One region of the Enterobacter sp. WI-ESBL-E8 genome, then DNA from elsewhere that is predicted to be linked to it. Evidence: predicted binding sites of a transcription regulator. Region 1 holds the regulator's gene; each other region holds the start of a gene.
The links. Region 1 encodes sigma-54, which starts transcription at its own class of promoters, with help from an activator protein. Its sites were predicted from a motif close to GTTGGCACANNTTTCGCTNT; they were not measured.

Region 1 (8,057 bases):
GCTGGAAAAATTGGGCAACAGCGTCGATGTCGCGATGACGGGTAAAGCCGCTCTGGAGATGTTTAAACCGGACGAATACGACCTCGTTCTGCTGGATATTCAATTACCGGATATGACCGGGCTGGATATCTCCCGTGAACTGACGCGTCAGTACGCGGCCGATGAACTGCCGCCGCTGGTTGCGCTGACGGCGAACGTACTGAAAGATAAAAAAGAGTATCTCGATGCCGGTATGGACGATGTACTCAGCAAGCCGCTGGCGGTGCCTGCTCTGACCGCCATGATTAAGAAGTTCTGGGATACCCATGATGAAGAGGAGAGCACCATGACGTCTGTTGATAGCGCGAAAGCCCAAACGATACTCGATACGGGAATGCTTGAGCAGTACATCGATCTGGTTGGTCCAAAACTGATTACCGACGGTCTGGCGGTGTTCGAAAAAATGATGCCTGGCTATCTGAGCGTGCTGGAATCAAACCTGACCGCCCGCGACCAGAAGGGCATCGTCGAAGAAGGACATAAAATCAAAGGCGCAGCCGGCTCGGTCGGCTTACGCCACCTGCAGCAGCTGGGTCAACAGATTCAGTCGCCTGATTTACCTGCATGGGAAGATAACGTGGGTGATTGGGTGGAAGAGATGAAACAAGAGTGGCAAAACGATGTTGCGGTGCTTAAAGCCTGGGTCGAAGCCAGAAAAAAATGACCCCGGCTTAACCGGGGTGCGCGAATACTGCGCCAACACCAGGGAAATCGTGGCTGCGCCTGTTTTTTAAAGTTATTTTCGAATCGGCGCCGCCTGAAAAATTTAGGCCGCACGCAGATAAGATAGCAAATCTTAAATGGTTTGTTACATGAATCAGTGAAATGTGTGAAGCATAGCGTTTTAATCAAAATTATTAATGTGCTTCAGCCAGTTGCAGAAAAGGATCGTCATGATGAAAAAGATTGGTGTCGTGCTGAGCGGATGCGGTGTTTACGATGGTTCTGAGATACATGAAGCCGTCATTACGCTGCTGGCTTTGGCAAAACAGGGAGCAGAGGTGATTTGCTTTGCGCCAGACAAAAATCAGGCTGATGTGATTAACCATCTGACCGGTGAGCCAATGGCGGAAACCCGTAACGTGCTGATTGAAGCCGCGCGTATCGCGCGCGGTGACATCCATCCTCTTATTCAGGCAGATGCCGCAGAGCTTGATGCGCTAATTGTTCCGGGCGGGTTTGGCGCGGCCAAAAATCTCAGCACCTTTGCCGCGCAGGGTGCGGAGTGTCAGGTCGATCCTCATCTAAAAATGCTGTCGCAGGCGATGCACGCGGCGGGTAAACCGCTGGGCTTTATCTGTATCGCGCCAGCCATGCTGCCTAAAATTTTTGATTTCCCGCTGCGGCTGACGATTGGCACCGATATTGATACCGCAGAGATCGTGGAGGAAATGGGGGGCGAACACGTTCCGTGTCCGGTTGATGACATTGTGGTTGATGAAGATAACAAGATTGTCACCACGCCGGCGTATATGCTGGCGAATAATATCGCTGAGGCCGCCTCCGGTATTGAAAAGCTGGTGGCTCGTGTGCTGGTGCTCACTGAATGAGACGTCAATCTGGCGCAGGCGCATGGGTGAAACGTATTCTCTTGCGCATCGTTCTTGTGCTGGCGGTATTCTGGGGAGGCGGGCTGGCATTATTCAGCATTATGCCGGTTCCGTTCTCTGCCGTTATGGTTGAGCGTCAGCTCGGCGCGTGGCTCACCGGCGATTTCAGCTATGTGGCCCACTCAGATTGGGTGAGTATGGACGCTATCTCACCGTTTATGGGGCTGGCGGTCATCGCGGCGGAGGATCAGAAATTCCCGGAGCACTGGGGGTTCGACGTCGCGGCCATTGAGAAGGCGCTTGCTCATAACGAACGCCACGAAAACCGCGTGCGAGGCGCGTCAACGCTGTCGCAACAGACGGCCAAAAACCTGTTTCTATGGGATGGGCGAAGCTGGGTGCGAAAAGGGCTGGAAGCGGGGCTGACCCTGGGGATGGAATCGGTCTGGAGCAAAAAGCGCATCCTGACTGTGTATCTCAACGTCGCCGAGTTTGGTGATGGCATATTCGGGGTGGAGGCTGCCGCACAGCGTTATTTCAATAAACCGGCCAGCCGTCTGAGTATGTCAGAAGCGGCACTCCTGGCTGCTGTCTTACCTAATCCCATCCGCTTTAAAGCCAGTGCCCCATCAGGGTACGTGCGAAGCCGACAGGCGTGGATTATGCGCCAGATGCGTCAGTTGGGCGGGGAAGGGTTTATGGAGCGCAATAAGTTAATGTAGGGCGGGTAAGCGCAGCGCCACCTGCCTGAATAGCCGACCTTAATCTTCGTCGAACCCTGCGTTAAACAGGGCAATGACCGCCGCCAGCGCTTCCTCTTCCTGAGGGCCGGTGGCTTCTACTTCAATCTGGCGCCCCTTGGCGGAGTCCAGCATCAGCAGCGCGATCACGCTGTTTGCTTCCGCTTCGGTACCTTCGTCATTCCGCAGCAGAACTTCCGCATCGAAACCCTGCATCAGTTCAAACAGTTTCATCGCCGGGCGTGCATGCATGCCCAGCTTATTGGTGATCTCAACGGTTTGTTTTACGGTCATGTTTTACGTTTTTCCAGCGTGCGATGACGGGACTGGACGTTCTTCCCGCGCGAGCGGAAATAGTCGGCCAGCTGTTCGGCGATGTAAACCGAACGATGCTTACCGCCGGTACAGCCAATCGCCACCGTCAGGTAGCTACGATTGTTTGTCTCCAGCATAGGTAACCATAGCTCAAGGTAGCTTCGCGTCTGGTAGATAAAATTGTGAACTTCTGTGTGCCTGTCGAGGAAGGCCGCGACGGGTTTATCCAGACCGGTCATTGGACGCAGTTTCGGATCCCAGTGCGGGTTCGGCAGGAAGCGCACGTCGAAAACATAATCCGCATCAATCGGAATACCGTGCTTGAAGCCAAAGGACTCGAACACCATCGTCAGTTCGCGCTCGCGCTTGCCCAACAGCCGGGTACGCAGCATTTCCGCCAGCTCGTGAACGGACATCTCAGAGGTGTCGACAATCAGGTCGGCACGAGAGCGCAGCGGCTCCAGCAGGTCGCTCTCTTCATCGATCGCGCTCTCCAGAGAGAGGTTCTTACTGGAAAGCGGATGCAAACGACGGGTATCGCTATAGCGGCGGATCAGAGTATTGCGGTCTGCATCGAGGAACAGCAGCTGAGGCGAAAACGCCTCAGGCAGGTTACTCATTGCCTGCTCAAAAATTTCTGGTGATTCAGGCATGTTACGAACGTCGATACTGACGGCGGCAGAGGTTTGTCTTTCCGCAAGCGTCCGAGCCAGGTCGGGCAACAACACGACCGGCAGGTTATCTACGCAGTAAAAACCCATGTCTTCCAGCGCGCGCAGAGCAACGGATTTCCCCGACCCTGAACGGCCACTGACAATCATCAGCACCATGTTCCGTTTCTCCTCAGGACAACAGATGTGAAGGCCATCTCCTGGTTATGCATCATCCTGATTGCCTTCTGCTTCAGTGATAATTTGATAGAGCTCTTCATCACTTTGGGCCGAGCGCAGTCGGCGGCAAATGGTTTTATCGGCCAGGCGTTTTGCGACCAGCGACAGCGTATGCAGATGGGTTTTCGTCTGGTCGGCAGGAACCAGCAGCGCGAAGAGGAGATCGACGGGCTGGTTATCAATGGCATCGAAGGCGATAGGTGTTTCAAGCTGCACAAACACACCGACGGCGCGCAGGGTATCCTCTTCCAGTTTGCCGTGCGGGATCGCGATGCCGTTGCCGATACCGGTACTGCCCATTTTTTCACGGGTCAGGATCGCTTCGAACACCACCTGCGGCGGCAGGCCCAGCTGTTTTGCGGCCAGTTCACTGATGATCTCCAGCGCACGTTTTTTGCTCTGGCAGTGAACAGCACTGCGGGTACATTCCTGGTTAAGGACATTGCTCAGTTGAAGAGCGGAATCGTTGTTCATCATAATTTCACCTAAGCGCTAACTGTACAAATGGCCTGTTGTGTTTCACAACAGGCCGTCCTGCACCCGTTAACTGCCCGGACAATTAGTGTTGTTTCAGTTTATCTTTATGTTTATTGAGCTGTCGCGCAAGCTTATCAATCAAGCCGTCGATAGCCGCGTACATGTCTTGCCCTTCCGCACTGGCATGGAGTTCACCCCCGTTAACATGCAGGGTGGCATCCGAGATATGAGTCACTTTCTCCACTTTCAACACAATATAGACCTGGTTGATCCTTTCGAAATACTGCTCGAGTTTGGCAAACTTCGTGTTCACAAAGTCGCGTAAAGCCTCAGTAATTTCGACGTTTTGTCCAGTGATGTTGAGCTGCATAGTGTCTTCCTTATCGGTTGTGTCAGACCAGCTGTTTACGCTGGTTGGACGGCGGAATGGATAAAGACTCTCGATACTTCGCAACAGTACGACGTGCCACCATAATACCCTGATCGGACAGCATGGTGGTTAACTTACTGTCACTTAGTGGCTTCGCGGGGTTCTCCGCGGCGATCAACTTCTTCACCAGGGCACGAATCGCCGTTGACGACGCTTCGCCGCCGCCCTCGGTATTCACGTGGCTGGAGAAGAAATACTTAAGCTCAAAAATACCGCGCGGACTGTGCAGATACTTCTGCGTGGTTACACGGGAAATGGTTGATTCATGCATCTCGACGGCCTGAGCGATATCCGCCAGCACCATCGGTTTCATATACTCTTCGCCCTGCTCAAAGAAAGCCTGCTGCTGTTCGACAATGCAGCGGCTAACGCGTAGCAGCGTATCATTTCGGCTCTCCAGACTTTTGATCAACCATCGCGCTTCCTGCAAATTGCTACGAATATATTGATTGTCGGAATCGTTACGCACGCTGGTGCACATGGAGGCATACTGCTGGTTGATTTGCAGGCGAGGGATGCTGTCAGAGTTCAGTTCAACGACCCAGCGGTCATTGTGTTTTCTGACCAGCACATCCGGGATCACGTACTCGGGTTCGCTGGTCTGGATCGACTGACCGGGGCGCGGATCGAGCGACTGGATCAGATTCACCGCTTCTTTCAGCACGTCTTCTTTCAGGCGCGTGACCCGCATCAGGCTGCGGAAATCGTGGTTAGCCAACAGATCCAGATGATCGCTGATGATGACGCGCGCCTCATCGAGCCATGGCGTCTCTTTGCTGAACTGAGAAAGCTGGATCAGCAGGCAGTCGCGCAGATCTTTTGCAGCCACACCTACCGGGTCGAAACGCTGGATGCGCTTGAGTACGGCTTCTACTTCCTCAAGCTCAATCTCATCGTCGCCCATGCTTTCGAGGATATCGTCCAGCGTGACGGTTAAATAGCCCGTATCATCAACGGCATCAACAATGGACGTGGCAATTGCACGATCGGTGTCGGAGAAGGGGGTCAGCTCGACCTGCCACATCAGGTAGTCCTGAAGCGACTGGGTGGTTTCTCCCTGATAGACCGGTAGCTCATCGTCCTGGTAGTCTGCACGCGTACCCGAAGGGGTTCCGGCGGTGTAGATTTCATCCCAGCTGGCATCCAGCGGAAGCTCGTCCGGCATCTCTTTTTGTTCGAGTGCATCTGCGGTGTCGAGCGTTTCTGTATCCTGCGACTGCTGGGTTTCTACCTCGTCATGAAGATCGGTTTGTTCCAGCAGGGGATTACTGTCCAGCGCCTGCTGGAGCTCCTGCTGAAGTTCTAACGTGGACAGTTGCAACAGGCGAATTGCCTGCTGTAGCTGCGGCGTCATCGCCAGTTGTTGGCTGAGCCTTAATTGCAAACCTTGCTTCATGTTCAGAGCATTTTTCTCCGGTTCGGCGTTACATTACCTCTACCCTATCAGAGTCTGAAGTCTTCCCCAAGATAGACGCGCTTAACATGATCGTCTTCGAGGATCTGTTGCGGCGTACCGTGGGCGATCAGATTGCCCTGGCTCACAATATACGCGCGTTCACACACGGCCAGCGTTTCGCGCACGTTGTGGTCGGTGATCAATACGCCAAGCCCGCTGTCACGCAGGTGCTCAATGATACGTTTAATGTCGATAACGGAGATGGGGTCAACGCCCGCAAAGGGTTCATCCAGAAGGATAAATTTCGGGTTTGCGGCCAGCGCACGCGCGATCTCAACGCGGCGACGTTCCCCCCCGGAGAGCGCCTGGCCGAGGCTGTCACGCAGATGCTCAATGTGGAACTCTTCCATCAGCTCGTTGGCACGATCCTGACGCTGCTCGCTGGTCAGATCGTTACGAATCTGCAGGACCGCCATCAGGTTATCGTAAACGCTAAGACGACGGAAAATGGAAGCTTCCTGCGGCAGATAGCCGATCCCGCGGCGCGCGCGCGCGTGCAGCGGCAGAAGGCTGATGTCTTCATCGTCAATGACAATGTTGCCGGCATCGCGCGGCACAATGCCAACGACCATGTAGAAGGTTGTGGTTTTACCCGCACCGTTAGGGCCAAGCAGGCCCACAATTTCGCCGGAGTTGACGGTCAGACTGACATCTTCTACGACACGGCGGCCCTTATAGGCCTTCGCGAGGTTTTTTGCAGTTAATGTTGCCATAACGAATTAGTTACTCTTCTTCTGTGCCGGGGCTTGGCCTTTGCCTTTGTCCTGCAGCTGCGACGGAACCAGTACGGTGGTCACGCGTTTGCCTTTCTCGCTGGAGGCCTGCATTTTTTGCTCTTTAACCAGATAGGTGATCTGGTCGCCGGTAATGTTGCTGTCCAGCTGTTCCAGATACGCATTCCCGGTCAGGATGACCAGGTCTTTCGCCAGCTCATAGTGCATATGCGTGGCGTGACCCTTCACCGGCTTGCCGTTGTCCTGCATCTGGTAGAAAGTTGCCGGATTACCATAGCCATCGATAATCTCTTTGCCCTGCTCGCCACCCGGACGGGTAACGACCACTTTGTCAGCGTTAATTTTAATGGTGCCCTGGGTCATGACGACGTTACCTGTAAAGGTGACGACGTTGCCCTGCATATCGAGAGACTGGGTGTCGGACTCGATATGAATCGGCTGGTCGGTATCGCCCGTTACAGCAAGCGCGGGGAGACTGGTTGCCAGCATCGCGCTGGCGATAATTACTTTAAGGCTGAGTTTGTTTGTTTTGAATTTCATAGGAGGTTCTAACCTTTTCAATCAGCTCGGCGTTTTTGCTGCGTAAGTTCCCGCGCATTCTTAAACCGCTGGAATTAAATGTTGTGCCATACAGTGTGACCAGATCCTGCGACGTCACGTCCTGGGTCACCAGGTTGATCTGGGCATTATCCGTCGTAATTTTTCGCAGTTGCGAGTCAGCGGTCAGGGCGTTGACTTCAACGTGGCCATACAGATAAAGCATACGGTCATTTGTTAGTTTTGCCCGATCTGACTTAATTGACCACGTCGGCACTTTGTCTTTATCAAACGTGGTCATGACAGGCTGGGTAAACCACGAAATACCGTCATCTGAAAAATATTCAACATGCTGGGCAATCAGGCGATAGTTCAGCGCGCCTTCCGGGCTATAGACCACGGTGTCGCTGTGATCGCTTTTATAAGTTGGATCGTTAGTGTTGATCGCTTCCGTTTGCGTATCGTCGCGATCGGCAAGGTTCACGCCAATCAATACCAGTGCGACAAGCGAAAGCAAAATGATAATCCAACGTCTGGTTTTACTCATATCGATTGCCCTTTGGCCTCATCAAGCTTGCCCTGCGCCAGCAGGAGCAGATCGCAGACTTCACGGACGGCACCACGGCCACCGTTGATGTGGGTAACGTAGTCCGCGCGCGGGATCAGCAGCGGATGCGCATCGGCAACGGCAATACTCAGCCCGACCTCAGCCATCACTGGCCAGTCAATCAGATCGTCCCCGACATAGGCCACGTTTTCCGGGGCGATGGCCAGTTTACCCACTAAATCATTGAATGCCGCCATCTTATCGGATTGACCCTGATACAAATGGGTAATGCCTAAGGTTTCACAGCGGTCTTCTACCAGTTTAGCTTTCCGCCCGGTGATG
Region 2 (8,057 bases), 3.1 Mb from region 1:
CTTCTCAGCGCGTCCGGGAACGCCCGCGGCCGATATGGTTGACGATGTACCGGAAGAAGAGAAAAAGCAGCGTCTGTATATTCTGCAGGAGCGCATCAACCAGCAGGCCAATGCCTGGAGCCGCCGTATGCTCGGCACCGTTCAGCGCATTCTGGTAGAAGGCACCTCGCGCAAGAGCATTATGGAACTCTCCGGCCGTACCGAGAACAACCGCGTGGTGAACTTTGAAGGCACCCCGGACATGATCGGTAAATTCGTGGACGTCGAGATTGTCGAAGTGCTGACCAACTCGCTGCGCGCAAAAGTGGTACGTACCGAAGACGAAATGGGCCTGCGTATTGCAGAGTCGCCGGAATCCGTGATTTCGCGTACCCGCAAAGAAAATGATTCTGGCGTGGGAATTTACCAGCCTTAATCCTCATGGCCTGCCTTTCCGGCAGGCCTTGTATTTCCTCTTATCGTCCCCAATATCATCCGCAACGCTTGCGCCTTTATTCTATGGCGTGAATAATTTCGGTAATGACCGTTTTATTACGCCCTGTCGCAACGGATCAGTTAACCAATCAAAGAGGAACAGTTTGAACATAGATACGCGTGAAATTAGCCTTGAGCCAGCAGACAACGCTCGCCTGCTGAGCCTGTGCGGGCCGTTTGATGACAACATCAAACAACTGGAGCGACGTCTGGGTATCGAAATCAATCGTCGCGATAATCATTTCAAACTTACCGGACGCCCTATCTGCGTCAACGCCGCCGCGGACATTCTGCGTAGCCTGTATGTCGATACCGCCCCGATGCGCGGCGAAATTCAGGATATCGAACCGGAACAGATCCACCTCGCCATTAAAGAGGCGCGCGTGCTGGAACAGAGCGCGGAAAGCGTGCCGGACTATGGCAAAGCCATTAACATCAAGACCAAACGTGGCGTGATTAAGCCGCGCACGCCAAACCAGGCGCAGTACATCGCCAACATTCTTGACCATGACATCACCTTCGGCGTGGGTCCGGCGGGTACGGGTAAAACCTATCTGGCCGTTGCCGCTGCGGTTGATGCGCTGGAGCGCCAGGACATCCGGCGCATCCTGCTGACCCGCCCTGCCGTTGAAGCGGGTGAAAAACTGGGCTTCCTGCCGGGCGATCTGAGCCAGAAGGTCGACCCGTATCTGCGCCCTTTATACGATGCGCTGTTTGAAATGCTGGGCTTTGAGAAGGTCGAGAAGCTCATTGAGCGTAACGTTATTGAAGTTGCTCCGCTCGCCTACATGCGTGGCCGTACGCTGAACGATGCGTTCATCATCCTCGATGAAAGTCAGAACACCACCATCGAACAGATGAAGATGTTCCTGACGCGTATCGGCTTTAACTCAAAGGCGGTCATTACGGGTGACGTGACGCAGATTGACCTGCCGCGCAGCACCAAATCGGGCCTGCGCCACGCCATTGAGGTGCTGGCCGAGGTCGACGAAATCAGCTTTAACTTCTTCCACAGTGAAGACGTGGTACGCCACCCGGTGGTCGCGCGTATCGTTAACGCTTATGAAGCCTGGGAAGAGGCGGATCAGAAGCGTAAGGCCGAACTGGCCGCAGAACGTAAGCGCGAAGCGCAGGAGCAAGAACAGAAATGAGTCAGGTGATCCTCGATTTACAGCTGGCCTGTGAAGATAATTCCGGCATGCCGGATGAGGCACAGTTTCAGAAATGGCTGGATGCCGTTATCCCCCAGTTTCAGGAAGAATCAGAAGTCACGATTCGCCTGGTGGATGAAGCAGAAAGCCACGAGCTTAACCTGACCTATCGCGGGAAAGATAAGCCGACCAACGTGCTCTCTTTCCCGTTCGAAGCGCCGCCGGGTATCGAGATGCCGCTGTTGGGCGATCTGATCATCTGCCGTCAGGTGGTTGAACAGGAAGCCAAAGAGCAGCAAAAACCCCTTGAGGCCCACTGGGCGCACATGGTGGTACACGGCAGCCTGCATCTGCTCGGCTACGATCATATCGAAGACGACGAAGCGGAAGAGATGGAGTCCCTCGAGACAGAGATAATGCTTGCTCTGGGCTATGAGGATCCGTACATTGCCGAGAAAGAATAGTCCGTCACCTGACGGACTAACATGCCGCCACGAAAGGACATCGCGTGGCGGTAAACGTTGAACTAACAAGAGAACCCTTAACAAACGCCATGAGCGACGACAATTCACACAGTAGCGACACGACAACCAGTAAAAAGGGATTTTTCTCCCTCATTCTGAACCAGCTTTTCCACGACGAACCGAAAAACCGTGATGAACTGCTGGAGCTGATTCGTGATTCCGGGCAGAACGACCTTATCGACGAAGATACGCGCGAAATGCTCGAAGGGGTTATGGACATCGCCGACCAGCGCGTCCGCGATATCATGATCCCCCGTTCGCAGATGATTACCCTGAAACGCAACCAGACCCTGGACGAGTGCCTCGATGTCATCATCGAATCCGCCCACTCGCGTTTCCCGGTTATCAGCGAAGACAAAGATCACATCGAAGGGATTTTGATGGCGAAAGATCTGCTGCCGTTTATGCGCAGCGATGCCGAAGCCTTCAGCATGGAAAAAGTGTTACGCCAGGCCGTGGTTGTGCCGGAGAGTAAACGTGTGGATCGGATGCTGAAAGAGTTCCGCTCTCAGCGTTACCACATGGCGATTGTTATTGATGAATTTGGTGGCGTGTCCGGTCTTGTCACGATCGAAGATATTCTTGAGCTGATCGTGGGCGAAATCGAAGATGAGTATGACGAAGAGGAAGACATCGACTTCCGTCAGCTCAGCCGCCACACCTGGACCGTGCGCGCGCTGGCCTCGATTGAAGACTTCAACGACGCCTTCGGTACCCACTTCAGCGATGAAGAGGTTGATACCATTGGCGGGCTGGTGATGCAGGCCTTTGGCCATCTTCCGGCGCGCGGCGAGACCGTTGACATTGACGGTTACCAGTTCAAAGTGGCAATGGCCGACAGCCGACGTATTATACAGGTTCACGTCAGAACGCCGGACGATTCACCGGTGCCAAAACTGGAAGATTAATGTAAATGGCATTTGCCTCACTTCTTGAACGCCAGCGCGTCCGTTTGCTGCTGGCGCTGTTACTCGGAGCCAGCGGTACGCTGGCTTTTTCTCCTTACGACATCTGGCCTGCGGCCATTCTCTCCCTGATGGGGCTACAGGGTCTGACCCTGAATCGTCGTCCGGTACAGGCTGCCGCCATCGGCTACTTCTGGGGGCTGGGACTGTTTGGTTCCGGCATCAACTGGGTCTATGTCAGCATCGCCCAGTTTGGTGGTATGCCGGGCCCGGTTAACGTCTTCCTGGTGGTGCTGCTCGCTGCGTATCTCTCGCTGTATACCGGTCTGTTCGCAGGCATCCTTTCTCGCCTGTGGCCAAAAACCAGCTGGCTGCGCGTCGCTATTGCCGCGCCGGTGGTCTGGCAACTCACCGAGTTCCTGCGCGGTTGGGTGCTGACGGGCTTCCCATGGCTGCAGTTCGGCTACAGTCAGATTGACGGCCCCCTGAAAGGCCTGGCGCCGGTGATGGGCGTTGAGGCCATCAACTTCCTGCTGATGGTTGTCAGCGGCCTGCTGGTCCTGGCGCTGGTCAAGCGCTGCTGGAAGCCGTTGGTTGTGGCGCTGGTGCTGTTCGCTCTGCCCTTCCCGCTGCGCTATATCCAGTGGTTCACCCTTGAGCCCGAACGCGCCACGCAGGTTTCTATGGTTCAGGGAAATATCCCGCAGTCCATGAAGTGGGACGAGAAAGAACTGCTGAATACGCTGAAGATCTACGCCAACGCCACGGAAGAGGTGATGGGTAAATCACAGCTGATTATCTGGCCAGAGTCGGCGATCCCCGATCTGGAGATTAACCAGCAGCCGTTCCTCAACATGATGAACGACCTGCTGCTCTCGCGTGGCAGCACGCTGATCACCGGGATTGTTGATGCGCGTCTCAATCAGCAGAACCGCTACGACACCTACAACACCATCATTACGCTCGGCAAAGACAGCGAGTACAGCTATAACTCCACTGACCGGTACAACAAGAACCACCTGGTGCCGTTTGGTGAGTTTGTTCCGCTGGAGTCGATTCTGCGCCCGCTGGCACCGTTCTTTGACCTGCCGATGTCCTCTTTCAGCCGCGGGCCATACGTTCAGCCCCAGCTTCACGCGCACGGCTTTGCTCTGACGGCGGCCATTTGCTACGAGATTATCCTCGGCGAGCAGGTGCGCGATAACTTCCGCCCTGACACGGACTTCCTGCTGACTATCTCTAACGATGCCTGGTTTGGTAAGTCAATTGGCCCGTGGCAGCACTTCCAGATGGCGCGGATGCGCTCCCTGGAGCTGGCGCGTCCACTGCTGCGCAGCACCAACAACGGCATCACCGCCGTGATTGGACCGCAGGGCGAAATCCAGGCCATGATCCCACAGTTCACCCGGGAAGTGCTGACCACAAAAGTCACGCCGACATCCGGCCTGACGCCATACGCCCGTACCGGTAACTGGCCGCTGTGGATATTGACCGTGCTGTTCGGCTTTGGCGCGGTGCTGATGAGCCTGCGTCTGCGTAGTAAATAACCTTACCTCCTTTGCCGGGTGGCGCTGACGCTTACCCGGCCTACATTTCGTTCCCGTAGGTCGGGTAAGGCGTAGCTGCCACCCGACAGTTCCCTCCAAAGTTCAATTCTGGCACGCCTATTGCTTTGTTTATTCAGGTAAACGCAGTTTGGCTTAACGTGCAACTTAGTCGCACCAGCGTAGATCATCGGTAGCACCGAAACGGTGCAACGGGAGATATTTGCCTCTGAATGGTGCGGCGCGCTTCGCAAAAATAAACAATAACGCAGCAAAATCTTTACATTAAGCCAGACTAAATGTTAACAAGCTTGCATAACACTGCACTCGCATTGCGCGAGATATAACAACATCACAATGGGTATCAAAGCGTCACTGGCGCTGATAAAAAAGGAGTTGGGTATGCAATTACGTAAACTGGCCACAGCAATGCTGGTTATGGGAATGTCTGCAGGCGTGGTTCACGCTGAAGATGCTCCGGCAGCAGGCAGCACTCTCGACAAGATTGCCAAAAACGGCGTCATCGTGGTCGGCCACCGTGAATCTTCAGTCCCGTTCTCTTACTACGACAACACGCAAAAAGTCGTGGGCTATTCACAGGATTACTCCAACGCCATCGTTGAAGCTGTGAAGAAAAAGCTGAACAAACCTGACCTGCAGGTGAAGCTGATCCCAATCACTTCACAGAACCGTATTCCACTGCTGCAAAACGGCACCTTTGATTTCGAGTGTGGCTCCACCACCAATAACCTCGAGCGTCAGAAACAGGCTGCCTTCTCGGACACCATCTTTGTTGTGGGCACCCGCCTGCTGACCAAGAAAGGCGGTGAGATCAAAGACTTCGCTGACCTGAAAGGCAAAGCGGTCGTTGTCACTTCCGGTACCACCTCAGAAGTGCTGCTGCACAAGCTGAACGACGAGAAGAAAATGGATATGCGCATCATCAGCGCGAAAGACCATGGCGACTCCTTCCGTACTCTGGAAAGTGGTCGTGCCGTCGCGTTTATGATGGATGACGCCCTGCTGGCGGGCGAGCGTGCGAAAGCGAAAAAACCGGACAACTGGGATATCGTCGGTACCGCGCAGTCGAAAGAAGCCTACGGCTGTATGCTGCGTAAAGACGATCCGCAGTTCAAAAAGCTGATCGATGACACCATCGCTCAGGTGCAGACCTCCGGCGAAGCGGAAAAATGGTTCGACAAGTGGTTCAAGAACCCGATTCCACCAAAAAATCTCAACATGAACTTTGAACTGTCTGAAGACATGAAAGCGCTGTTCAAATCTCCAAATGACAAAGCTCTTAACTAATTAGAACAACAGGGGCGGGATCTCCTGCCCTCTCGATTGTCGGGAAGCATGGACAGACTATACGTTGAGTGGTCGTTCCCCACTCAGCGCGAAAAATGAGCTTCTCACCAATCTTCGAGGGTAGCGCTGCTACCCTTTTTTTTCTGGAGTTTATTATGTCAATAGACTGGAACTGGGGCATATTCCTGCAACAAGCCCCGTTCGGCAACACCACCTATCTTGGCTGGCTGTGGAGCGGCTTTCAGGTTACCGTGGCATTATCGATAACGGCGTGGATTATCGCGTTTCTTGTCGGTTCTCTGTTCGGTATTCTGCGCACCGTCCCTAACCGTTTTCTTTCAACACTTGGCACCCTGTATGTGGAACTGTTCCGTAACGTTCCGCTGATCGTGCAATTCTTTACCTGGTATCTGGTTATCCCGGAACTGCTGCCTGAAAATATTGGCATGTGGTTCAAGTCGGAACTGGATCCGAATGTACAGTTCTTTGTCTCCTCCATGATGTGTCTGGGGCTGTTTACCGCTGCGCGCGTTTGCGAGCAGGTGCGTGCCGCCATTCAGTCATTACCCCGTGGACAAAAAAATGCGGGCCTGGCAATGGGCTTGACCCTGCCGCAAACCTACCGCTATGTGCTGCTGCCTAACGCCTACCGCGTTATCGTTCCACCGATGACCTCTGAGATGATGAACCTGGTGAAAAACTCGGCCATCGCCTCGACTATCGGCCTGGTCGATATGGCCGCTCAGGCGGGCAAACTGCTGGATTACTCCGCGCACGCGTGGGAATCCTTCACCGCGATCACGCTCGCGTATGTTCTGATTAACGCTTTCATCATGCTGGTGATGAACCTGGTTGAACGCAAAATCCGCCTGCCGGGTAATCTGGGGGGCAAATAATGTACGAATTTGACTGGAGTTCTATCGTTCCATCCATGCCATACCTGCTTGATGGCCTGGTGATTACCTTAAAAATCACCGTTATCGCCATCATCATTGGTATCGTCTGGGGCACCCTGCTGGCCGTCATGCGCCTGTCGAGCTTTAAACCCCTCGCCTGGTTTGCGACCGCCTACGTTAACGTGTTCCGCTCCATCCCGCTGGTAATGGTGCTGCTGTGGTTTTACCTGATTGTGCCCGGCTTCCTGCAAAACGTGCTGGGCCTGTCGCCGAAAACCGATATCCGCCTGATCTCCGCGATGGTGGCGTTCTCCATGTTTGAGGCCGCTTACTACTCGGAAATTATCCGTGCGGGCATTCAGAGTATTTCCCGCGGGCAATCCAGCGCCGCACTGGCACTGGGGATGACGCACTGGCAGTCCATGCAGCTCATTATTCTGCCGCAGGCGTTTCGCGCCATGGTTCCGCTCCTGCTGACCCAGGGCATCGTGCTGTTCCAGGATACCTCCCTGGTCTACGTTCTGAGTCTGGCAGACTTCTTCCGTACCGCGTCAACCATCGGTGAACGTGATGGTACGCAGGTCGAGATGGTGCTCTTCGCGGGTGCGGTCTATTTTGTGATTAGTTTAAGCGCGTCGCTGTTGGTCAGCTGGCTGAAGAAAAGGACGGTATAATGATTTCCCTGAAAAATGTTTCTAAATGGTATGGGCACTTTCAGGTGCTGACCGACTGCTCCACCGAAGTGAAAAAAGGCGACGTGGTGGTAGTGTGCGGGCCGTCTGGTTCCGGTAAATCGACGCTGATCAAAACCGTCAACGGACTGGAGCCGGTGCAGCAGGGTGAGATCGTTGTCAACGGCACCAAAGTCAACGACAAGAAAACCAATCTCGCCCAGCTTCGCTCTCACGTTGGCATGGTGTTCCAGCACTTTGAGCTGTTCCCTCACCTCTCCATTATTGAGAACCTGACCCTGGCGCAGGTGAAAGTGCTTAAGCGTGATAAAAAGGCGTCGCGCGAGAAAGGGCTGAAGCTCCTGGAACGCGTGGGTCTCTCGGCACATGCCGATAAGTTCCCGGCACAGCTTTCTGGCGGCCAGCAGCAGCGCGTGGCGATCGCCCGTGCGCTGTGCATGGATCCCGTTGCGATGCTGTTTGATGAGCCAACGTCTGCGCTCGATCCTGAGATGATCAACGAGGTGCTGGACGTCATGGTTGAACTGGCGCACGAAGGGATGACCATGATGGTAGTGACCCAC
Region 3 (8,057 bases), 460 kb from region 1:
AAAATCAAAGATGCCGACCTTCCTTCTGCCCAACAGAAGCTGGATATCCTGCAGGAAACCATTTCCTCGCTGACCGAGACCGGCTATCAGTTTATCGGTATGGATCATTTTGCCCGTCCTGATGACGAGCTGGCCATTGCCCAGCGTGAAGGGGTACTGCACCGTAACTTCCAGGGCTACACGACCCAGGGCGATACCGATTTACTGGGGATGGGCGTCTCCGCTATCAGCATGATTGGCGACTGTTACGCGCAGAACCAGAAAGAGCTGAAGCTCTACTATCAGCAGGTTGATGACACAGGTAACGCGCTGTGGCGCGGCATTGCGTTAACGCGCGACGACTGCATCCGTCGGGACGTGATTAAGGCGCTTATCTGCAACTTCCGTCTCGATTTCAGTGATGTGGAAGCGCAGTGGGGTCTGCACTTCAGCGATTATTTTGCAGAAGACCTGAAGCTCCTGGCGCCGCTGGCGAAAGACGGGCTGGTGGATGTATCGGAGAGTGCGATTGAGGTCACGCCGAAAGGGCGTCTGTTGATTCGTAACATCTGCATGTGCTTTGATGCCTACCTGCGGCAGAAAGCGCGTTTGCAGCAGTTCTCGCGGGTCATTTAAGCCGCATTGATGAAAACGTAGGCCGGGTAAGGCGTAGCCGCCACCCGGCTTTTACGTTCAACTCGCTAGCTAAACAGCCCGACCAGCGCCGCACATAGCACGGCCGCAACGGCGGTTTGTGGCGTGTGGCTTTCAGCGGCTCCGCTAGAGAGCATATTCACTAATGTTTCCAGCATGATGTTCACCCTCAATTTCCGGGCACGATCATACAAAACTTAACGGAACAGTAAAGCGCAAAATAACACCACTTTGCGCTCAATTAATAATCTTTACGCTGCGGTAAAGGTCACTCCATTCCCAGCTCTTTAAGCTTGCGCGTCAGGGTATTACGTCCCCATCCCAGCAGGCGGGCGGCTTCCTGCTTATGACCCTGAGTATGACGAAGCGCGGTGGTTAATAACGTACGCTCCATCTCAGGCTGAGCTTCAGACAGCAGGTTTTGATGACCGGAACGCAGCGCACGGTCGGCCCACTGCGCCAGCAGCGTCGCCCAGCTGTCCGGCAGCGTGTGCCCGGTACTGCTTTCAGGCGCGGTCGCTTCAAACAGCTCGGCCGGTAAATCCTGAATCAACACTTCCTGTCCGGCGGCCATCACGGTTAACCAGCGGCAGGTGTTTTCCAGCTGACGTACGTTGCCCGGCCACGCCAGACGCGTCAGAGCCGCATCGGTTTCCGGGTGAAGCTGTTTGGCTTCCACACCGAGCTCCCGGGCAGCCACCTGCAGGAAATGACGCGCCAGGCGAGGGATATCTTCACGGCGTTCACGCAGCGGCGGCAGATGAACGCGAATCACGTTTAGGCGATGGAATAAATCCTCGCGGAATTTTCCCTCCTGCACGCGTTGCTCCAGGTTCTGGTGGGTCGCAGCGATAATGCGCACGTCCACCTTCACTGGCGCATAGCCGCCCACGCGATAAAACTGCCCGTCGGCCAGCACGCGCAGCAGTCGGGTCTGGACATCCAGCGGCATATCGCCGATCTCATCCAGGAACAGCGTGCCGCCATCAGCCTGTTCGAACCGCCCCTGGCGAATGGTATTTGCCCCGGTAAACGCCCCTTTTTCATGACCGAACAGTTCCGATTCAATCAAATCCTTCGGGATAGCCGCCATATTCAGGGCGATGAAGGGCGCTTTAGCCCGCGGGCTGTGGCGATGCAATGCATGTGCCACAAGCTCTTTACCGGTTCCCGATTCACCGTTAATCAATACGCTGATGGACGAGCGGGACAAGCGGCCAATAATGCGAAACACATCCTGCATTGCCGGCGCTTCGCCGATGATGTCAGTCGTTGGCCCAAAATCGGGCGCGTGGCGCGGCTGTTGCTGCTCCTGATAATGGCTAATCGCGCGCTCAACCAGCGCCACCGCTTCGTCAATATCAAACGGTTTGGGCAGGTAATCGAACGCCCCTTGCTGATAGGCACTCACTGCGGCATCCAGATCGGAATGTGCCGTCATTATGATGACCGGAAGCATAGGGTGGCGTTGTTTGATCTGCTTTAAAAGCGCCAGCCCGTCCATGCCCGGCATGCGAATATCCGACAGGAGAACATCCGGCGTTTTGGTGGTGAGTGCGTCGAGCACTTCGCTGCCGCTCTCAAACGTCGTGCAGCTTAATCCCGCCCCTGTGAGCGCGCGTTCAAGCACCCAACGGATGGAGCTATCGTCATCGACTACCCAGACTATCCCTCGTTGCATAAACGTCACCTTTATTTTTTAATCGGCAGGAAAACCGAAAACTCGGTATGTCCCGGCCAACTGGTAAATTCAATTTTGCCAGAGTGTTGATCGATCAAACTGCGGGCAATGGATAAGCCCAGGCCGGTCCCGCCTTCGCGACCGCTTACCATCGGATAGAACAGGGTGTCCTGCAGATGCGATGGAATACCAGGCCCGTTATCCTCGACGTCGATTCGGGCCGCCAGGCGATAGCGCACGCCGTGTAACGTGAGCTGGAAGGCGGTGCGGGTGCGTAAAATAATCTCGCCCCCTTCCGGCCCCAGCGCCTGCAGCGCGTTGCGCACAATATTCAACAGGACCTGCTCGATCTGATCCGGGTCATGCGCCAGTTCCGGCAGGCTTGGGTCGTAATCACGTACCAGCGTGACGTTCTCCGGCAGCTCCATCGAGACGAGCTTCACCACCCGTTCGGCCACTTTATGGATGCTTTCTGTGACATGCATTCCCGGCTGCTGCGGCCCGAGAAGGCGGTCAACCAGATTACGCAGACGGTCCGCCTGCTCAATGATGACGTTGGTGTACTCCGCCAGAGCAGGGTCGGGCAGCGCCTTGGTCAGAAGCTGCGCCGCGCCGCGTAACCCACCCAGCGGGTTTTTGATTTCATGTGCCAGACCGCGCACCAGGTCTCGGGCGGCAATTTGCTGCGCATGCTGAAGCTGCTCCTGGCTCAGTCGACGCTGATTATCCATCGGCGCCATCTCAAGCAGGATCATACCTTCGGGAAGACGCTGCGCGGTCAGCGACAGGATATGCGAGCGCCCGTCGATCACCAGCGTCACTTCGTTATCCGTGAACCCTTGACCCGCCTGCAAACTTTCCTGCATCAGGCCAATATTCAGCGAAAAATAGCTCAGGAGTTCCGGAAGCGGGGTGCCAAACAGTTTGCGTGCGCTTTGGGCAAGCAACTGCTGCGCCGCCGGGTTGGCGTAATGCACCGCCAGTTCGTCATCGACCAGCAAGATGCTGTTAATCAAAGAATTGAGGATCTGCCCAGCATCGGGCAGCGTGCCAGTTGCCATTCAGCAGTCTCCTGGAGTCGTTTGCACTAATTTAGTGCAGTATAGCGTTTTCGGCGTAAAAAGCGCGTGAGATCAGGTTGTTGGTGGAGAAAAAAGCCCATCCGGAGATGGGCTAAAAGTTTCCACGGCAACTACTCCCGGCGCTTGTCACGCCGGGTAAAACAACTTTATTAAACGCTGTAGTACAGTTCGAACTCAACCGGGTGCGGAGTCATACGTACACGGTCGTTCTCTTCAGTACGCAGGGCGATGTAAGCGTCAATCGCTTCATCAGTGAACACGCCACCGGCAGTCAGGAACTCACGGTCTGCATCCAGAGCCTGGAGGGCTTCTTCCAGAGAGCCAGCAACCTGTGGGATCTCTTTCGCTTCTTCTGGCGGCAGGTCGTACAGGTTTTTGTCCATCGCTTCGCCTGGGTGGATCTTGTTTTTGATACCGTCCAGACCCGCCATCAGCAGTGCTGCGAAGCACAGGTATGGGTTAGCCGCTGGATCCGGGAAGCGCACTTCGATACGACGCGCTTTCGGAGAGGCAACAACCGGGATACGGATAGAAGCAGAACGGTTACGAGCAGAGTAGGCCAGCATCACTGGTGCTTCATAGCCCGGGACCAGACGCTTGTATGAGTTAGTGGTAGGGTTCGCCAGGGCGTTGATCGCTTTAGCGTGTTTGATAACACCACCGATGTAGTGCAGCGCCTGCTCAGACAGACCCGCATACTTGTCGCCAGAGAACAGGTTGGTACCGTTCTTGGACAGAGACATGTGGCAGTGCATACCGGAACCGTTGTCGCCAAACATTGGTTTTGGCATGAAGGTTGCGGTTTTACCGAAACGGTGCGCAACGTTGTGCACAACGTATTTGTAGATCTGAATCTCATCCGCTTTTTTGGTCATGGTGTTGAAGCGAGTTGCGATTTCGTTCTGGCCAGCGGTCGCCACTTCGTGGTGGTGAGCTTCAACAACCAGGCCCATCTCTTCCATGATCAGACACATGGTAGAACGGATGTCCTGTGAAGAATCGACCGGAGGAACCGGGAAGTAACCGCCTTTCACGCCAGGACGGTGACCTTTGTTACCACCTTCGTATTTGGTGGAAGAGTTCCATGCACCTTCGATGTCATCGATAGCCACGTGGGAACCAGAAATTGAAGCGCCGAAACGGATGTCGTCAAACAGGAAGAACTCTGGCTCTGGCCCGAACAGAACGGTGTCTGCGATGCCGGTAGAACGCAGGTACTCTTCAGCGCGTTTCGCGATAGAACGTGGGTCGCGGTCGTAACCCTGCAGAGTGCCTGGCTCGAGGATGTCGCAACGGATGATCAGTGTCGGTTCTTCGAAGAACGGGTCAATGAGCGCAGTGGTCGCATCTGGCATCAGAACCATGTCGGATTCGTTAATGCCTTTCCAGCCACCAATGGAGGAGCCGTCAAACATTTTGCCTTCTTCAAAGAATTCGGCGTTCACCTGATGAGCAGGGATTGTGACGTGCTGTTCTTTACCTTTGGTATCGGTGAAGCGCAGATCAACAAACTTCACTTCATGTTCGTTCAGCATCGTCAAAACGTGTTCAGCGGACATACTTAACTCTCCAGATTGGTCATTGTCGTCGTGGTAACGAGGTCTTCAATTTCTGTTTGTACTGGCTGTCGCCATGTTTTTTTTATAAAGCGAAATCTGTGCCAACTTTTAAAACACCCCAAAAAGGCGTTATCATGCGCACCATAGTGCAAAAGGGCTGCACCACAATGGATTTGTTGCACCAGTATAGTGCTTCAATGTGAACATTGAGCACCATATTGGTGCAATTTACGTTAAAGTGCCCTTTTACCGCTCCGTGAAAGCGATCACAAAGCATCTCTGCAATACTTGTTTGCGGGGGATGTTTGTGATCCTGTTTTGTAGTGCGATTAATCCGTGTACAATAACGCGCTATTTCTAAATGCCTGAGGCAAAGTTGTGATCGAAAATTTGCGTAACATCGCCATCATCGCGCACGTTGACCATGGTAAAACTACCCTGGTTGATAAGCTGCTGCAGCAATCCGGTACGTTTGATGCTCGTGCCGAAACCCAAGAACGCGTGATGGACTCCAACGATTTGGAGAAAGAGCGTGGGATTACCATCCTCGCGAAAAACACCGCGATTAAATGGAATGACTACCGTATCAACATCGTTGATACCCCAGGGCACGCCGACTTCGGTGGTGAAGTTGAACGTGTAATGTCCATGGTAGACTCCGTTCTGCTGGTCGTTGACGCAATGGATGGCCCAATGCCACAGACGCGCTTCGTGACCAAAAAAGCATTTGCCCATGGTCTGAAGCCAATCGTTGTTATCAACAAAGTTGACCGCCCTGGCGCGCGTCCTGACTGGGTTGTTGACCAGGTATTCGACCTGTTCGTTAACCTGGACGCGACCGACGAGCAGCTGGACTTCCCTATCGTTTACGCGTCTGCGCTGAACGGTATCGCAGGTCTGGACCACGAAGACATGGCTGAAGACATGACCCCGCTGTACCAGGCGATTGTTGACCGTGTTCCTGCGCCAAACGTCGATCTCGACGGCACCCTGCAGATGCAGATCTCTCAGCTCGACTACAACAACTACGTTGGCGTAATCGGCATTGGTCGTATCAAGCGCGGTAAAGTGAAGCCTAACCAGCAGGTCACTATCATCGATAGCGAAGGCAAAACCCGTAACGGTAAAGTAGGCAAAGTGCTGACTCACCTGGGTCTTGAGCGTATCGAGAGCGATGTGGCAGAAGCGGGCGACATCATCGCTATCACCGGTCTGGGTGAACTGAACATCTCCGACACCATCTGCGATCCGCAGAACGTCGAAGCGCTGCCAGCCCTGTCCGTTGATGAACCAACCGTATCGATGTTCTTCAACGTCAACACCTCTCCGTTCTGTGGTAAAGAAGGTAAGTTCGTTACCTCTCGTCAGATCCTTGACCGCCTGAACAAAGAGCTGGTGCACAACGTTGCGCTGCGCGTTGAAGAAACCCAGGACGCTGATGCGTTCCGCGTTTCTGGTCGTGGTGAGCTGCACCTGTCTGTTCTGATCGAAAACATGCGTCGTGAAGGTTTCGAAATGGCGGTTTCCCGTCCGAAAGTTATCTTCCGCGAAATCGACGGCCGTAAACAAGAGCCGTTCGAAAACGTGACGCTGGACGTTGAAGAGCAGCACCAGGGTTCTGTAATGCAGGCACTGGGCGAGCGTAAAGGCGACCTGAAAAACATGAATCCAGATGGCAAAGGCCGCGTACGTCTCGACTACGTGATCCCAAGCCGTGGTCTGATCGGCTTCCGTTCAGAGTTCATGACCATGACCTCTGGTACCGGTCTGCTGTACTCCACCTTCAGCCACTATGACGACGTTCGTCCGGGCGAAGTAGGCCAGCGTAACAACGGCGTGCTGATCTCCAACGGTCAGGGTAAAGCGGTTGCGTTTGCGCTGTTCGGTCTGCAGGATCGCGGTAAGCTGTTCCTGGGTCACGGTGCTGAAGTTTATGAAGGCCAGATCATCGGTATTCACAGCCGTTCTAACGACCTGACTGTAAACTGCCTGACCGGTAAGAAACTGACCAACATGCGTGCGTCCGGTACTGACGAAGCAACGGTTCTGGTTCCACCTATCAAGATGACCCTGGAGCAAGCTCTGGAATTCATCGATGACGACGAACTGGTAGAAGTGACTCCTCAGTCAATTCGTATCCGTAAACGTCACCTGACCGAGAACGATCGTAAACGTGCAATGCGCGGTGCGAAAGAAGAGTAATACGGTCAATCCGTAGTAAAAAAAGCCGCTGATATCAGCGGCTTTTTTGTTGTTATTTGAAGCTGTATTTCACCCCCAGCATTCCCTGCGTCTCGCTGAAGCCTTTATCGCCGACCTGCTGAGCCATGTTGCCCCAGACGCTAAGCTGCGGCGTGATCTGTCCCTCCACACCCGTTTTAAGCTCACCGATGTTGCGCGTACCGCGCATCTCGTTGCTGACGTCATCCATGCGGATGCGCGTGGTCTGAGTATTGTGGATCCAGTTCGCCTCGATGAACGGCTGGAAGGTACGGGATTTATCGTCGTCAATCGCGTTATGCCCGCTGATGTAGGCCTTCACGCCGAGACGGGTCATCAGGTTTCCCTGGGTTTCGTCTTTCACCCGCGTGCCGTTGCGTTCGCGATGGTCGTCAGCCTGCACGTCCATCCACACCACCTGTGCTTTTGGCTGGAGCCAGTAGCTGTTGCGACCGCTTTCGCCCACCTTGAAGCTATATCCCGCTTCGACAGAGGCGGTTACCCCACTTGAGCGATAACTTTCCGTGGCCTGATCCTGCCCCATGACCTTGTTATCGAACCAGTTATACAGCATCCAGCTATCAACGTAGGTGCCGCTTTTATCCGCTTCGTTTGCATACCAGGTTCCGTACAGGCCTACGCTATAGCCATTAACTTCGCCACGCGAGTGGTATCCGGTCAGGCTGGAAACGCTCCGGCTCTGGCTGTTGCCGTAGCCGGCCATCAGGCCAAGATGCCAGCGATCCAGACCGTCGGAACTCCATTGCGCCACATCTCCCCCTATCTGGAGCACGTAGCGATTGGCAGTGGTCTTTAACTGGCCGCTGCCGTCTTTAAACCGCGTATGGCCACCGACGTTACGCATCCACAGGCTTGTTACTT
Region 4 (8,057 bases), 560 kb from region 1:
TCAGGCTTGCATTTACCGGTGAGCACCTCGCCGCAGCGGGCACGGGGATCGTCGCAAACCTGCTGCGGCTGCGGGCGGAAATGCGCTTCGGCGTCGAACGCGCGATAGGCCGGCGTCAGGCGCACGCCGGATTCGGCAATCAGCCCCAGGCCACGCCATTCGCTGTCGCCCTCAACGCAAAACACGTCGGCTATCGCCTGCTGGGCCCGTTCATTGCCTGCATCCGGTACCACGCGGCGGTACTGGTTTTCCACTGCACTCAGGGCCGCTATTTTCTGCTCAACCAGCATGGCGACACCTTGCAGTAGATCAAGTGGTTCGAAACCAGCGACCACTAACGGACGATTGTACTGTTCAGCGATAAAACCGTAGGCGTCTGTGCCAATCACCATGCTGACATGCCCCGGCGCCAGAAAGGCGTCAATTCCGTTTCCCGGCTCTTCCAGCAGGCTGCGCAGCGTGGGGATGAGCGTAATGTGCTGGCAGAAGAAGAAAAAGTTATCGACGCCGCGCGCTTTCGCCTGCTGCAGCGTGATGGCGGTGGCGGGCATGGTGGTTTCAAAGCCCAGGCCAAAAAACACCACCTTGCGCGCGGGGTTATCCGCTGCCAGCGTCAGGGCATCCATCGGCGAATAGACGATCCGGATGTCGGCCCCGCGCGCTTTTGCCTGCAGCAGCGAGCCGTTTTTCCCCGGCACGCGCATCGCGTCGCCAAAGGTGCAGAAAATGACGTCGGGCCGGCTGGCAATCTCGATGCAGCTGTCGATACGCCCCATCGGCAGAACGCAGACCGGGCAGCCGGGGCCGTGAATAAACTCGATGTTGTCCGGCAGCAGCTGGTCGAGGCCAAATTTGAAGATGGCGTGCGTGTGTCCGCCGCACACCTCCATGATCCGCAGCGGTTTTTCTGCCGTGTACTCCAGCAGCGCCGCGCGCGTTTTCAGATGCCCGATAAGCTGCAGCACCTGCTCCGGGGCGCGGTATTCATCAACGTAACGCATGATTATCGCTCCTCGCCGTACAGCAGCGCGCCCACGTCAGGCTCCACGTCGAACATGTTTTGCAGGGCGTCGAGCGTGTCGCGGGCTTCCGCTTCGTTAATTACGCTCATGGCAAACCCCACGTGCACCAGCACCCACTGGCCGAGACGCGATGCGCCGCTTTCATCGCTGCTGCCGACCAGCGTCAGGTCGACGTCGCGCAGTATGCCGCAGACCTCGACTTTGGCCTGATTACCGTCGATGGAGTGAATCTGTCCCGGTACGCCTATGCACATCGTTCGTTCTCCAGCCAGCGAAGCCAGCCGTCCATGCCGTCGCCGCGCGTGGCGGAGACCAGCAGAATGTTAATGTCCGGGTTCACCTCGCGGGCGTACGCCAGGCACTTATCCACGTCGAAGTTCAGGTACGGCAGCAGGTCGACTTTGTTCAGCAGCATGAGGGAGGCGGCGGCAAACATATGCGGGTACTTCAGCGGCTTGTCTTCGCCTTCGGTCACCGAAAGCACCGCGACTTTATGCCGTTCACCGAGGTCGAAGCTCGCCGGGCAGACCAGGTTGCCGACGTTTTCAATAAACAGAATACCGTTGTCCGCCAGCGGCAGGCGCGGGGCGGCGTCGGCAATCATCTGCGCATCCAGGTGGCAGCCTTTGCCGGTGTTGACCTGAATCGCCGGTGTGCCGGTTTCGCGAATGCGCGCCGCGTCGTTAACGGTTTGCTGATCGCCTTCTATCACCGCGCAGGAGACGCGCCCGTTCAGGCGCTTGAGCGTTTCCGTGAGCAGCGTGGTTTTGCCGGAGCCGGGGCTGGAGACCAGGTTCAGCACCAGCTGCTTGCGGGTGGCAAAGCGGGCGCGGTTGCGGGCGGCGAGCTGGTTATTTTTGTCCAGCACGTTGATCTCCACCTCCAGCATCTGGCGCTGGCTGATGCCCGGCGCGTGGGTACCCGCTTCGCCGTGGCCGTAGTGCAGATCGCCCGCATCGGAGCGTTGCGGGACGAAAGCGATCCCGGTCAGTGCCGCAGAGGGACGTGGGGCTGGTGAAAACGGCGCGGAGCGAAACGCGGAATGAGGACGGTGTTCATCCCCTTCTATATACAGGTTGCCTTCGGCGCAACCGCAGGTGCTACACATACTTTACTCCTTCTCGATTTCGAGGCGTTGGATCTGCATGCCGTCATCTGCCACGATGCGCAGCCCGGTGCTCTGGCACTGCGGACAGCGCTGAACCTTCGATGACAGCAGGGTGACGTACTGCTGGCACTGCCCGCACCAGCACTCCGCCTGCTGCTCTTCAATATGCAGTTCGCAACCTTCCGCCAGCGTGCCGCGGCACACCAGCTCAAAACAGAAGTTCAGGGCGCTGGTCTCGACGCAGGAAAACGCCCCGACCTTCAGCCAGACGCCGGTGACGCGCTTCGCGTGGTTTTGCACTGCCTGCTGTTCGATAAGTTCCAGAGCCCGCTGGCAGAGGGTGATTTCGTGCATGACGCCTCCTCAATGAATTGCGCCATTGAATGCAATAACAGTGCCAGCTTGATTTTTGTTAAGGCGTGTCGATGTCAACGCTGTCGAAATGACACGTCGACACCCCGGCGTTGACAGCGTCTTTTTGGTTTAATTTCTTTAAAATCAATCAAATAAAAACTGGCATGGAATCTGCTTAACAGCCGCTATCTCCATTAAACGGATACCTTCTATGACTATTTGGGAAATCAGCGAAAAAGCGGATTACATCGCGCAGCGTCATCAACAGCTGCAGGACCAGTGGCACCTCTACTGCAACTCTCTGGTCCAGGGCATTACCCTCTCGAAAGCGCGTCTTCACCACGCGATGAGCTGTGCGGCGCAGGGCGACATGCAGTTTGTCCTCTTCGGCCATTTCATCATCAACGTTACCCTGGCGGATAACTTCAACAGCCACACCATTGAGTACCACCTCGAGACAAAAGACGGCCAAAAACAGTGTATTGCGAAGGCGCAGCTGATGGCCGATGGCATGGTGGACGGCCACGTCAGCAACCGCGATCGCCAGCAGGTGCTGGAGCACTATCTGGAAAAAATCGCGCCGGTTTATAACGGCCTGTACGCCGCAGTCGAGAACGATCTCCCGGTCAACCTGAAGCAGCTGATGGATGGAAATGCCTCAGCAAACGTGGCCTGACCGATGCGTGTCGAGAAGTGTCGACAAGACAGTTTTTCGTCAAAAATGACTATCACCAGAGGATGACCCGGTGAACCGTTTTGTAATTGCTGACTCGACGGTCTGTATTGGCTGTCGAACCTGCGAGGCGGCGTGTTCGGAAACGCATCGCCTGCATGGGCTGCAGTCCATGCCGCGCCTGCACGTCATGCGTAATGAAAAAGAGTCTGCCCCGCAGCTCTGCCACCACTGTGAAGATGCCCCCTGCGCAGGCGTCTGTCCCGTGAATGCCATCACCCGCGTTGATGGCGCTGTCCAGCTGAACGAAAGCCTGTGCGTAAGCTGCAAGCTGTGCGGCATTGCCTGCCCGTTCGGCGCGATTGAATTTTCCGGCAGCCGCCCGCTGCACATTCCGGCGAACGCCAACTCGCCAAAAGCCCCGCCCGCGCCGCCGGCGCCTGCGCGCGTAAGCACGCTGCTGGACTGGGTGCCCGGCATCCGCGCCGTTGCGGTGAAGTGCGACCTGTGCAGCTTTGATGAGCAGGGGCCGGCCTGCGTGCGCACCTGCCCAACCAAAGCGTTGATTCTGGTTAACATTCGCGACATCGCACGTACCAGCAAGCGTAAACGCGAGCTGACCATCAACAGTGATCTTGGCGACCTTTCTCTGCTACAGGCGCTTAACGAGGGGGCGAAATGAACGCGGCGATGATGATTACCAGCGCGATAGCCTGTTTTGCTGCCGCCGCCGTTCTGGCGCAGATCTTCTCTTTCCATAAAATCCTCAGCGGCTTGGTCGCCGGGGTCGGCGGGGCGGTAGGTAGCCTGATGACGCTGGCGGCAGGCGGTGCTGTTCTGCTCGGCGGGCAATCCGTTGACGCGCTCGTGCCGCTGATTCGCCACGCCGTTGAGATCGCGCCGCTGAACGCCGTCTGGCTGGTGACGTTTGGCTTGTGCGGGCTGTTTATCAGCCTGTTCAATATCGACTGGCACCGCCACCCGCACGCTAAAGCCAACGGCCTGCTGGTCAATCTGCTGATGGCGACGGCGGTCTGCACCGTTATCGCCAGTAACCTCGGCGCGCTGGTGGTGATGGCGGAGATCATGGCGCTCTGCGGCGTGTTTCTGACGGGCTGCAGCGCCTCCGGCAAGCTGTGGTTTGCATTGGGACGCCTGGGGACGCTGCTGCTGGCGCTGGCCTGCTGGCTGGTGTGGCAACGCTTCGGCACGCTGGACTTCGCTGCGCTCAACGGCCATCCGCTGGGGAATGACGTCTGGCTGCTGGGCGTGATTGGCTTTGGCCTGCTCGCCGGAATCATCCCGCTGCACGGCTGGGTGCCGCAGGCGCATGCAAATGCCTCCGCGCCCGCCGCCGCGCTGTTTTCTGTGGTGGTGATGAAGGTCGGTCTGTTCGGGATTCTGGCGATTACGCTGACCGACGGCCAGCCGCCGCTGTGGTGGGGCGTCGTGCTGCTGGTCGCCGGGATGGTTACCGCCTTCGTCGGCGGCTTGTACGCCCTGATGGAGCACAATATCCAGCGTCTTCTGGCGTATCACACCCTCGAAAATATCGGCATCATCCTGCTCGGCCTGGGCGCGGGCGTGACCGGGCTGGCGCTGAATCAACCGGCGCTGATTGCCGCCGGCTTTATCGGCGGTCTCTATCACCTCGTCAACCACAGCCTGTTTAAAAGCACCCTGTTCCTCGGCGCGGGAAGCGTCTGGTTCCGCACCGGCCATCGGGATATTGAAAAGCTGGGTGGGATTGGCAAAAAGATGCCGGTGGTTTCACTGGCGATGCTGGTCGGGCTGATGGCGATGGCCGCGCTGCCGCCACTGAACGGCTTTGCCGGGGAGTGGGTGATCTATCAGTCCTTCTTCGCGCTCGGCCAGAGCGACGTCTTTATCGCACGCCTGCTCGGCCCGCTGCTGGCGGTCGGGCTGGCGATTACCGGGGCGCTCGCGGTGATGTGCATGGCGAAAGTTTACGGCGTCACCTTCCTCGGCGCGCCGCGCACGCGCGAAGCTGAAAACGCCTGCTGCGCACCGGTGTTGATGGGTGTGAGCGTGGTTGCGCTGGCGCTGTGCTGCATCGCGGGCGGGGTTGCCGCGCCGTGGCTGCTGCCGCTGCTGGGTAACGCCATTCCGCTGCCGCTGACCGTGGCGAATACCACCGTCTCTCAGCCTATGATCGCGCTGCTGCTGATTGGCGCACCGCTGCTGCCGTTCGTCCTGATGCTGTTCTTCAAACGCGACCGACTCTCTTCCCGCTCGCGCGGTGCGGCGTGGGCCTGCGGCTACGAACACGAACAGTCGATGGTCATCACCGCCCACGGTTTTGCCATGCCGGTGAAAGAGAACTTTGCCGCGGTGCTGAAGCTGCGCCACTGGCTGAATCCGGTGGGCTGGGTACCAGGCTGGCAAAATGCCGCCGCGCCCGCACTGTTCCGCCGTCTGGCGGTCATCGAGCTGGCGGTGCTGGTGGTGATTGTGATTTCACGAGGAGCCTGACATGAGTTTGTTACTGGCATTACTTCAGGCGCTGGTGCTGTTCGCCGCTGCGCCGCTGCTTTCCGGGATTAGCCGCGTGGCGCGCGCCAGGATGCACAACCGTCGCGGGCCTGGCGTGCTTCAGGAGTACCGCGATCTCTTCAAACTGCTTTCTCGTCAGAGCGTGGCCCCGGACGCCGCAGGCTGGGTCTTCCGCCTGACGCCGTTCGTGATGGTGGGGGTGATGCTGACCATCGCCACCGCGTTGCCGGTGGTGACGGTGGGCTCGCCGCTGCCGGCGCTCGGCGATCTGATTACGCTGATTTACCTCTTCGCCATTGCCCGCTTCTTCTTTGCCATTGCGGGTCTGGACACCGGAAGCCCGTTTACCGGCATCGGCGCCAGCCGCGAGGCGATGCTGGGCGTGCTGGTTGAGCCGATCCTGCTGCTGGGGCTGTGGGTCGCCGCGCAGGTCGCGGGTTCAACCCATATCAGTTTTATCACCGACACCGTTTATCACTGGCCGGTTGCCCGCTCGATCCCGCTGGTGCTGGCGCTGTGCGCCTGCGCGTTCGCCACGTTTATCGAGATGGGCAAACTGCCGTTCGACCTTGCGGAAGCCGAGCAGGAGCTGCAGGAAGGGCCGCTCACCGAATACAGCGGCTGCGGCTTTGCGGTGCTGAAATGGGGCATCAGCCTCAAACAGCTGGTGGTGCTGCAGATGTTTGTCGGCGTCTTCTTCCCGTGGGGGCAGATGACGCACTTCTCCGCGGGCGGCCTTGTGCTGGCCGTGGTGGTAGCCGCCCTCAAGCTGCTGGTCGGCGTGCTGGTGATTGCCCTGTTTGAAAACAGCATGGCGCGCCTGCGTTTTGTGGAAACGTCGCGCATCACCTGGGCCGGTTTTGGTTTTGCATTTTTAGCGTTCGTCTCCTTGCTGGTGGCGTGATTAAAGAGAGTTTTTATGTCTGAAGAAAAGAAAGGTCAGCAGTATCTCGCCGCGTTGCATCAGGCTTTCCCCGGCGTGGTGCTGGAGGAGTCCTGGCAAACCAAAGACCAGATAACCGTCACCGTAAAGGTGAACTACCTGCCGGAAGTGGTGGAGTTCCTCTATTACCAGCAGGGCGGCTGGCTGTCGGTGCTGTTCGGTAACGACGAGCGTCAGCTGTGCGGCAATTACGCCGTGTACTACGTGATGTCGATGGAGCAGGGGGAGAAGTGCTGGCTCACCGTGCGCGTAGAGGTCGATCCGGCTAAACCGGAATACCCGTCCGTCACGCCGCGCGTGCCTGCCGCCGTCTGGGGCGAGCGCGAAGTGCGCGACATGTACGGCCTGGTGCCGGTTGGCCTGCCGGACGAGCGCCGCCTGGTGCTGCCGGACGACTGGCCGGACGAACTTTATCCGCTGCGTAAAGACAGCATGGACTACCGCCAGCGCCCGGCGCCGACCACCGACAGCGAAACCTACGAGTTCATCAACGAGCTGGGCAGCAAGAAGAACAACGTGGTGCCGATCGGCCCGCTGCACGTCACCTCCGACGAGCCGGGCCACTTCCGCCTGTTCGTTGACGGCGAAAACATTATCGACGCCGACTACCGCCTGTTCTACGTCCATCGCGGCATGGAAAAGCTGGCGGAAACCCGCATGGGCTACAACGAAGTGACGTTTCTTTCTGACCGCGTGTGCGGCATCTGCGGCTTCGCCCACAGCACCGCCTACACCACCTCGGTGGAGAACGGCATGGGGATCGTGGTGCCGGAGCGCGCGCAGATGATCCGCGCCATTCTGCTGGAGGTGGAGCGCCTGCACTCGCACCTGCTGAACCTCGGCCTGGCCTGCCACTTCGTCGGCTTTGACTCCGGGTTTATGCAGTTCTTCCGCGTGCGCGAGGCGTCGATGAAGATGGCAGAGATCCTCACCGGGGCGCGCAAAACCTACGGCCTGAACCTGATCGGCGGGATCCGCCGCGACCTGCTGAAGGACGACATGATCCAGACCCGCCTGCTGGCGCAACAGATGCGCCGCGACGTGCAGGAGCTGGTGGACATGCTGCTCAGCACGCCAAACATCGAGCAGCGCACCGTGGGCATCGGCCGTCTTGACCCTGAAATCGCCCGCGACTTCAGCAACGTCGGCCCAATGGTGCGCGCCAGCGGCCACGCCCGCGATACCCGCGCCGATCACCCGTTTGTCGGCTACGGCCTGCTGCCGATGACCGTGCACAGCGAGCAGGGCTGCGACGTTATTTCGCGCCTCAAGGTGCGTATCAACGAGGTATTCACCGCCCTGAATATGATCGACTTCGGCCTCGATAACCTGCCGGGTGGCCCGCTGATGGTGGAGGGCTTTACCTACATCCCGAACCGCTTTGCCCTCGGCTTTGCCGAAGCGCCGCGCGGGGACGACATTCACTGGAGCATGACCGGCGAC

Region 2: a site for sigma-54 is predicted at 4,709-4,728, ahead of ACWHWP_RS06420 (amino acid ABC transporter substrate-binding protein). Genes of this name have one in related genera too.
Region 3: a site for sigma-54 is predicted at 5,042-5,061, ahead of glnA (glutamate--ammonia ligase). Genes of this name have one in related genera too.
Region 4: a site for sigma-54 is predicted at 2,513-2,532, ahead of hypA (hydrogenase maturation nickel metallochaperone HypA). Genes of this name have one in related genera too.

What each region holds. Positions count from the first base shown of each region.
Region 1 covers NZ_JBRWXJ010000001.1:4,455,465-4,463,521, reverse strand. Annotated here, with positions in the region: gene arcB (aerobic respiration two-component sensor histidine kinase ArcB) at 1-703, shown strand, start outside; gene elbB (isoprenoid biosynthesis glyoxalase ElbB) at 936-1,589, shown strand; gene mtgA (monofunctional biosynthetic peptidoglycan transglycosylase) at 1,586-2,311, shown strand; gene npr (PTS phosphocarrier protein NPr) at 2,351-2,623, opposite strand; gene rapZ (RNase adapter RapZ) at 2,620-3,474, opposite strand; gene ptsN (PTS IIA-like nitrogen regulatory protein PtsN) at 3,520-4,011, opposite strand; gene hpf (ribosome hibernation promoting factor) at 4,094-4,381, opposite strand; gene rpoN (RNA polymerase factor sigma-54) at 4,404-5,837, opposite strand; gene lptB (LPS export ABC transporter ATP-binding protein) at 5,885-6,610, opposite strand; gene lptA (lipopolysaccharide ABC transporter substrate-binding protein LptA) at 6,617-7,171, opposite strand; gene lptC (LPS export ABC transporter periplasmic protein LptC) at 7,140-7,715, opposite strand; gene kdsC (3-deoxy-manno-octulosonate-8-phosphatase KdsC) at 7,712-8,057, opposite strand, start outside.
Region 2 covers NZ_JBRWXJ010000001.1:1,351,707-1,359,763, reverse strand. Annotated here, with positions in the region: gene miaB (tRNA (N6-isopentenyl adenosine(37)-C2)-methylthiotransferase MiaB) at 1-415, shown strand, start outside; gene ACWHWP_RS06440 (PhoH family protein) at 579-1,625, shown strand; gene ybeY (rRNA maturation RNase YbeY) at 1,622-2,089, shown strand; gene corC (CNNM family magnesium/cobalt transport protein CorC) at 2,179-3,057, shown strand; gene lnt (apolipoprotein N-acyltransferase) at 3,063-4,601, shown strand; gene ACWHWP_RS06420 (amino acid ABC transporter substrate-binding protein) at 5,001-5,906, shown strand; gene ACWHWP_RS06415 (amino acid ABC transporter permease) at 6,062-6,802, shown strand; gene gltK (glutamate/aspartate ABC transporter permease GltK) at 6,802-7,476, shown strand; gene ACWHWP_RS06405 (amino acid ABC transporter ATP-binding protein) at 7,476-8,057, shown strand, end outside.
Region 3 covers NZ_JBRWXJ010000001.1:4,920,179-4,928,235, reverse strand. Annotated here, with positions in the region: gene hemN (oxygen-independent coproporphyrinogen III oxidase) at 1-615, shown strand, start outside; gene ACWHWP_RS23495 (YshB family small membrane protein) at 681-791, opposite strand; gene glnG (nitrogen regulation protein NR(I)) at 902-2,314, opposite strand; gene glnL (nitrogen regulation protein NR(II)) at 2,326-3,375, opposite strand; gene glnA (glutamate--ammonia ligase) at 3,546-4,955, opposite strand; gene typA (ribosome-dependent GTPase TypA) at 5,334-7,157, shown strand; gene ACWHWP_RS23470 (autotransporter outer membrane beta-barrel domain-containing protein) at 7,210-8,057, opposite strand, start outside.
Region 4 covers NZ_JBRWXJ010000001.1:3,897,147-3,905,203, reverse strand. Annotated here, with positions in the region: gene hypD (hydrogenase formation protein HypD) at 1-1,001, opposite strand, end outside; gene ACWHWP_RS18495 (HypC/HybG/HupF family hydrogenase formation chaperone) at 1,004-1,276, opposite strand; gene hypB (hydrogenase nickel incorporation protein HypB) at 1,267-2,130, opposite strand; gene hypA (hydrogenase maturation nickel metallochaperone HypA) at 2,134-2,484, opposite strand; gene hycA (formate hydrogenlyase regulator HycA) at 2,696-3,160, shown strand; gene ACWHWP_RS18475 (4Fe-4S dicluster domain-containing protein) at 3,231-3,839, shown strand; gene hycC (formate hydrogenlyase subunit 3) at 3,836-5,650, shown strand; gene ACWHWP_RS18465 (respiratory chain complex I subunit 1 family protein) at 5,652-6,575, shown strand; gene hycE (formate hydrogenlyase subunit HycE) at 6,591-8,057, shown strand, end outside.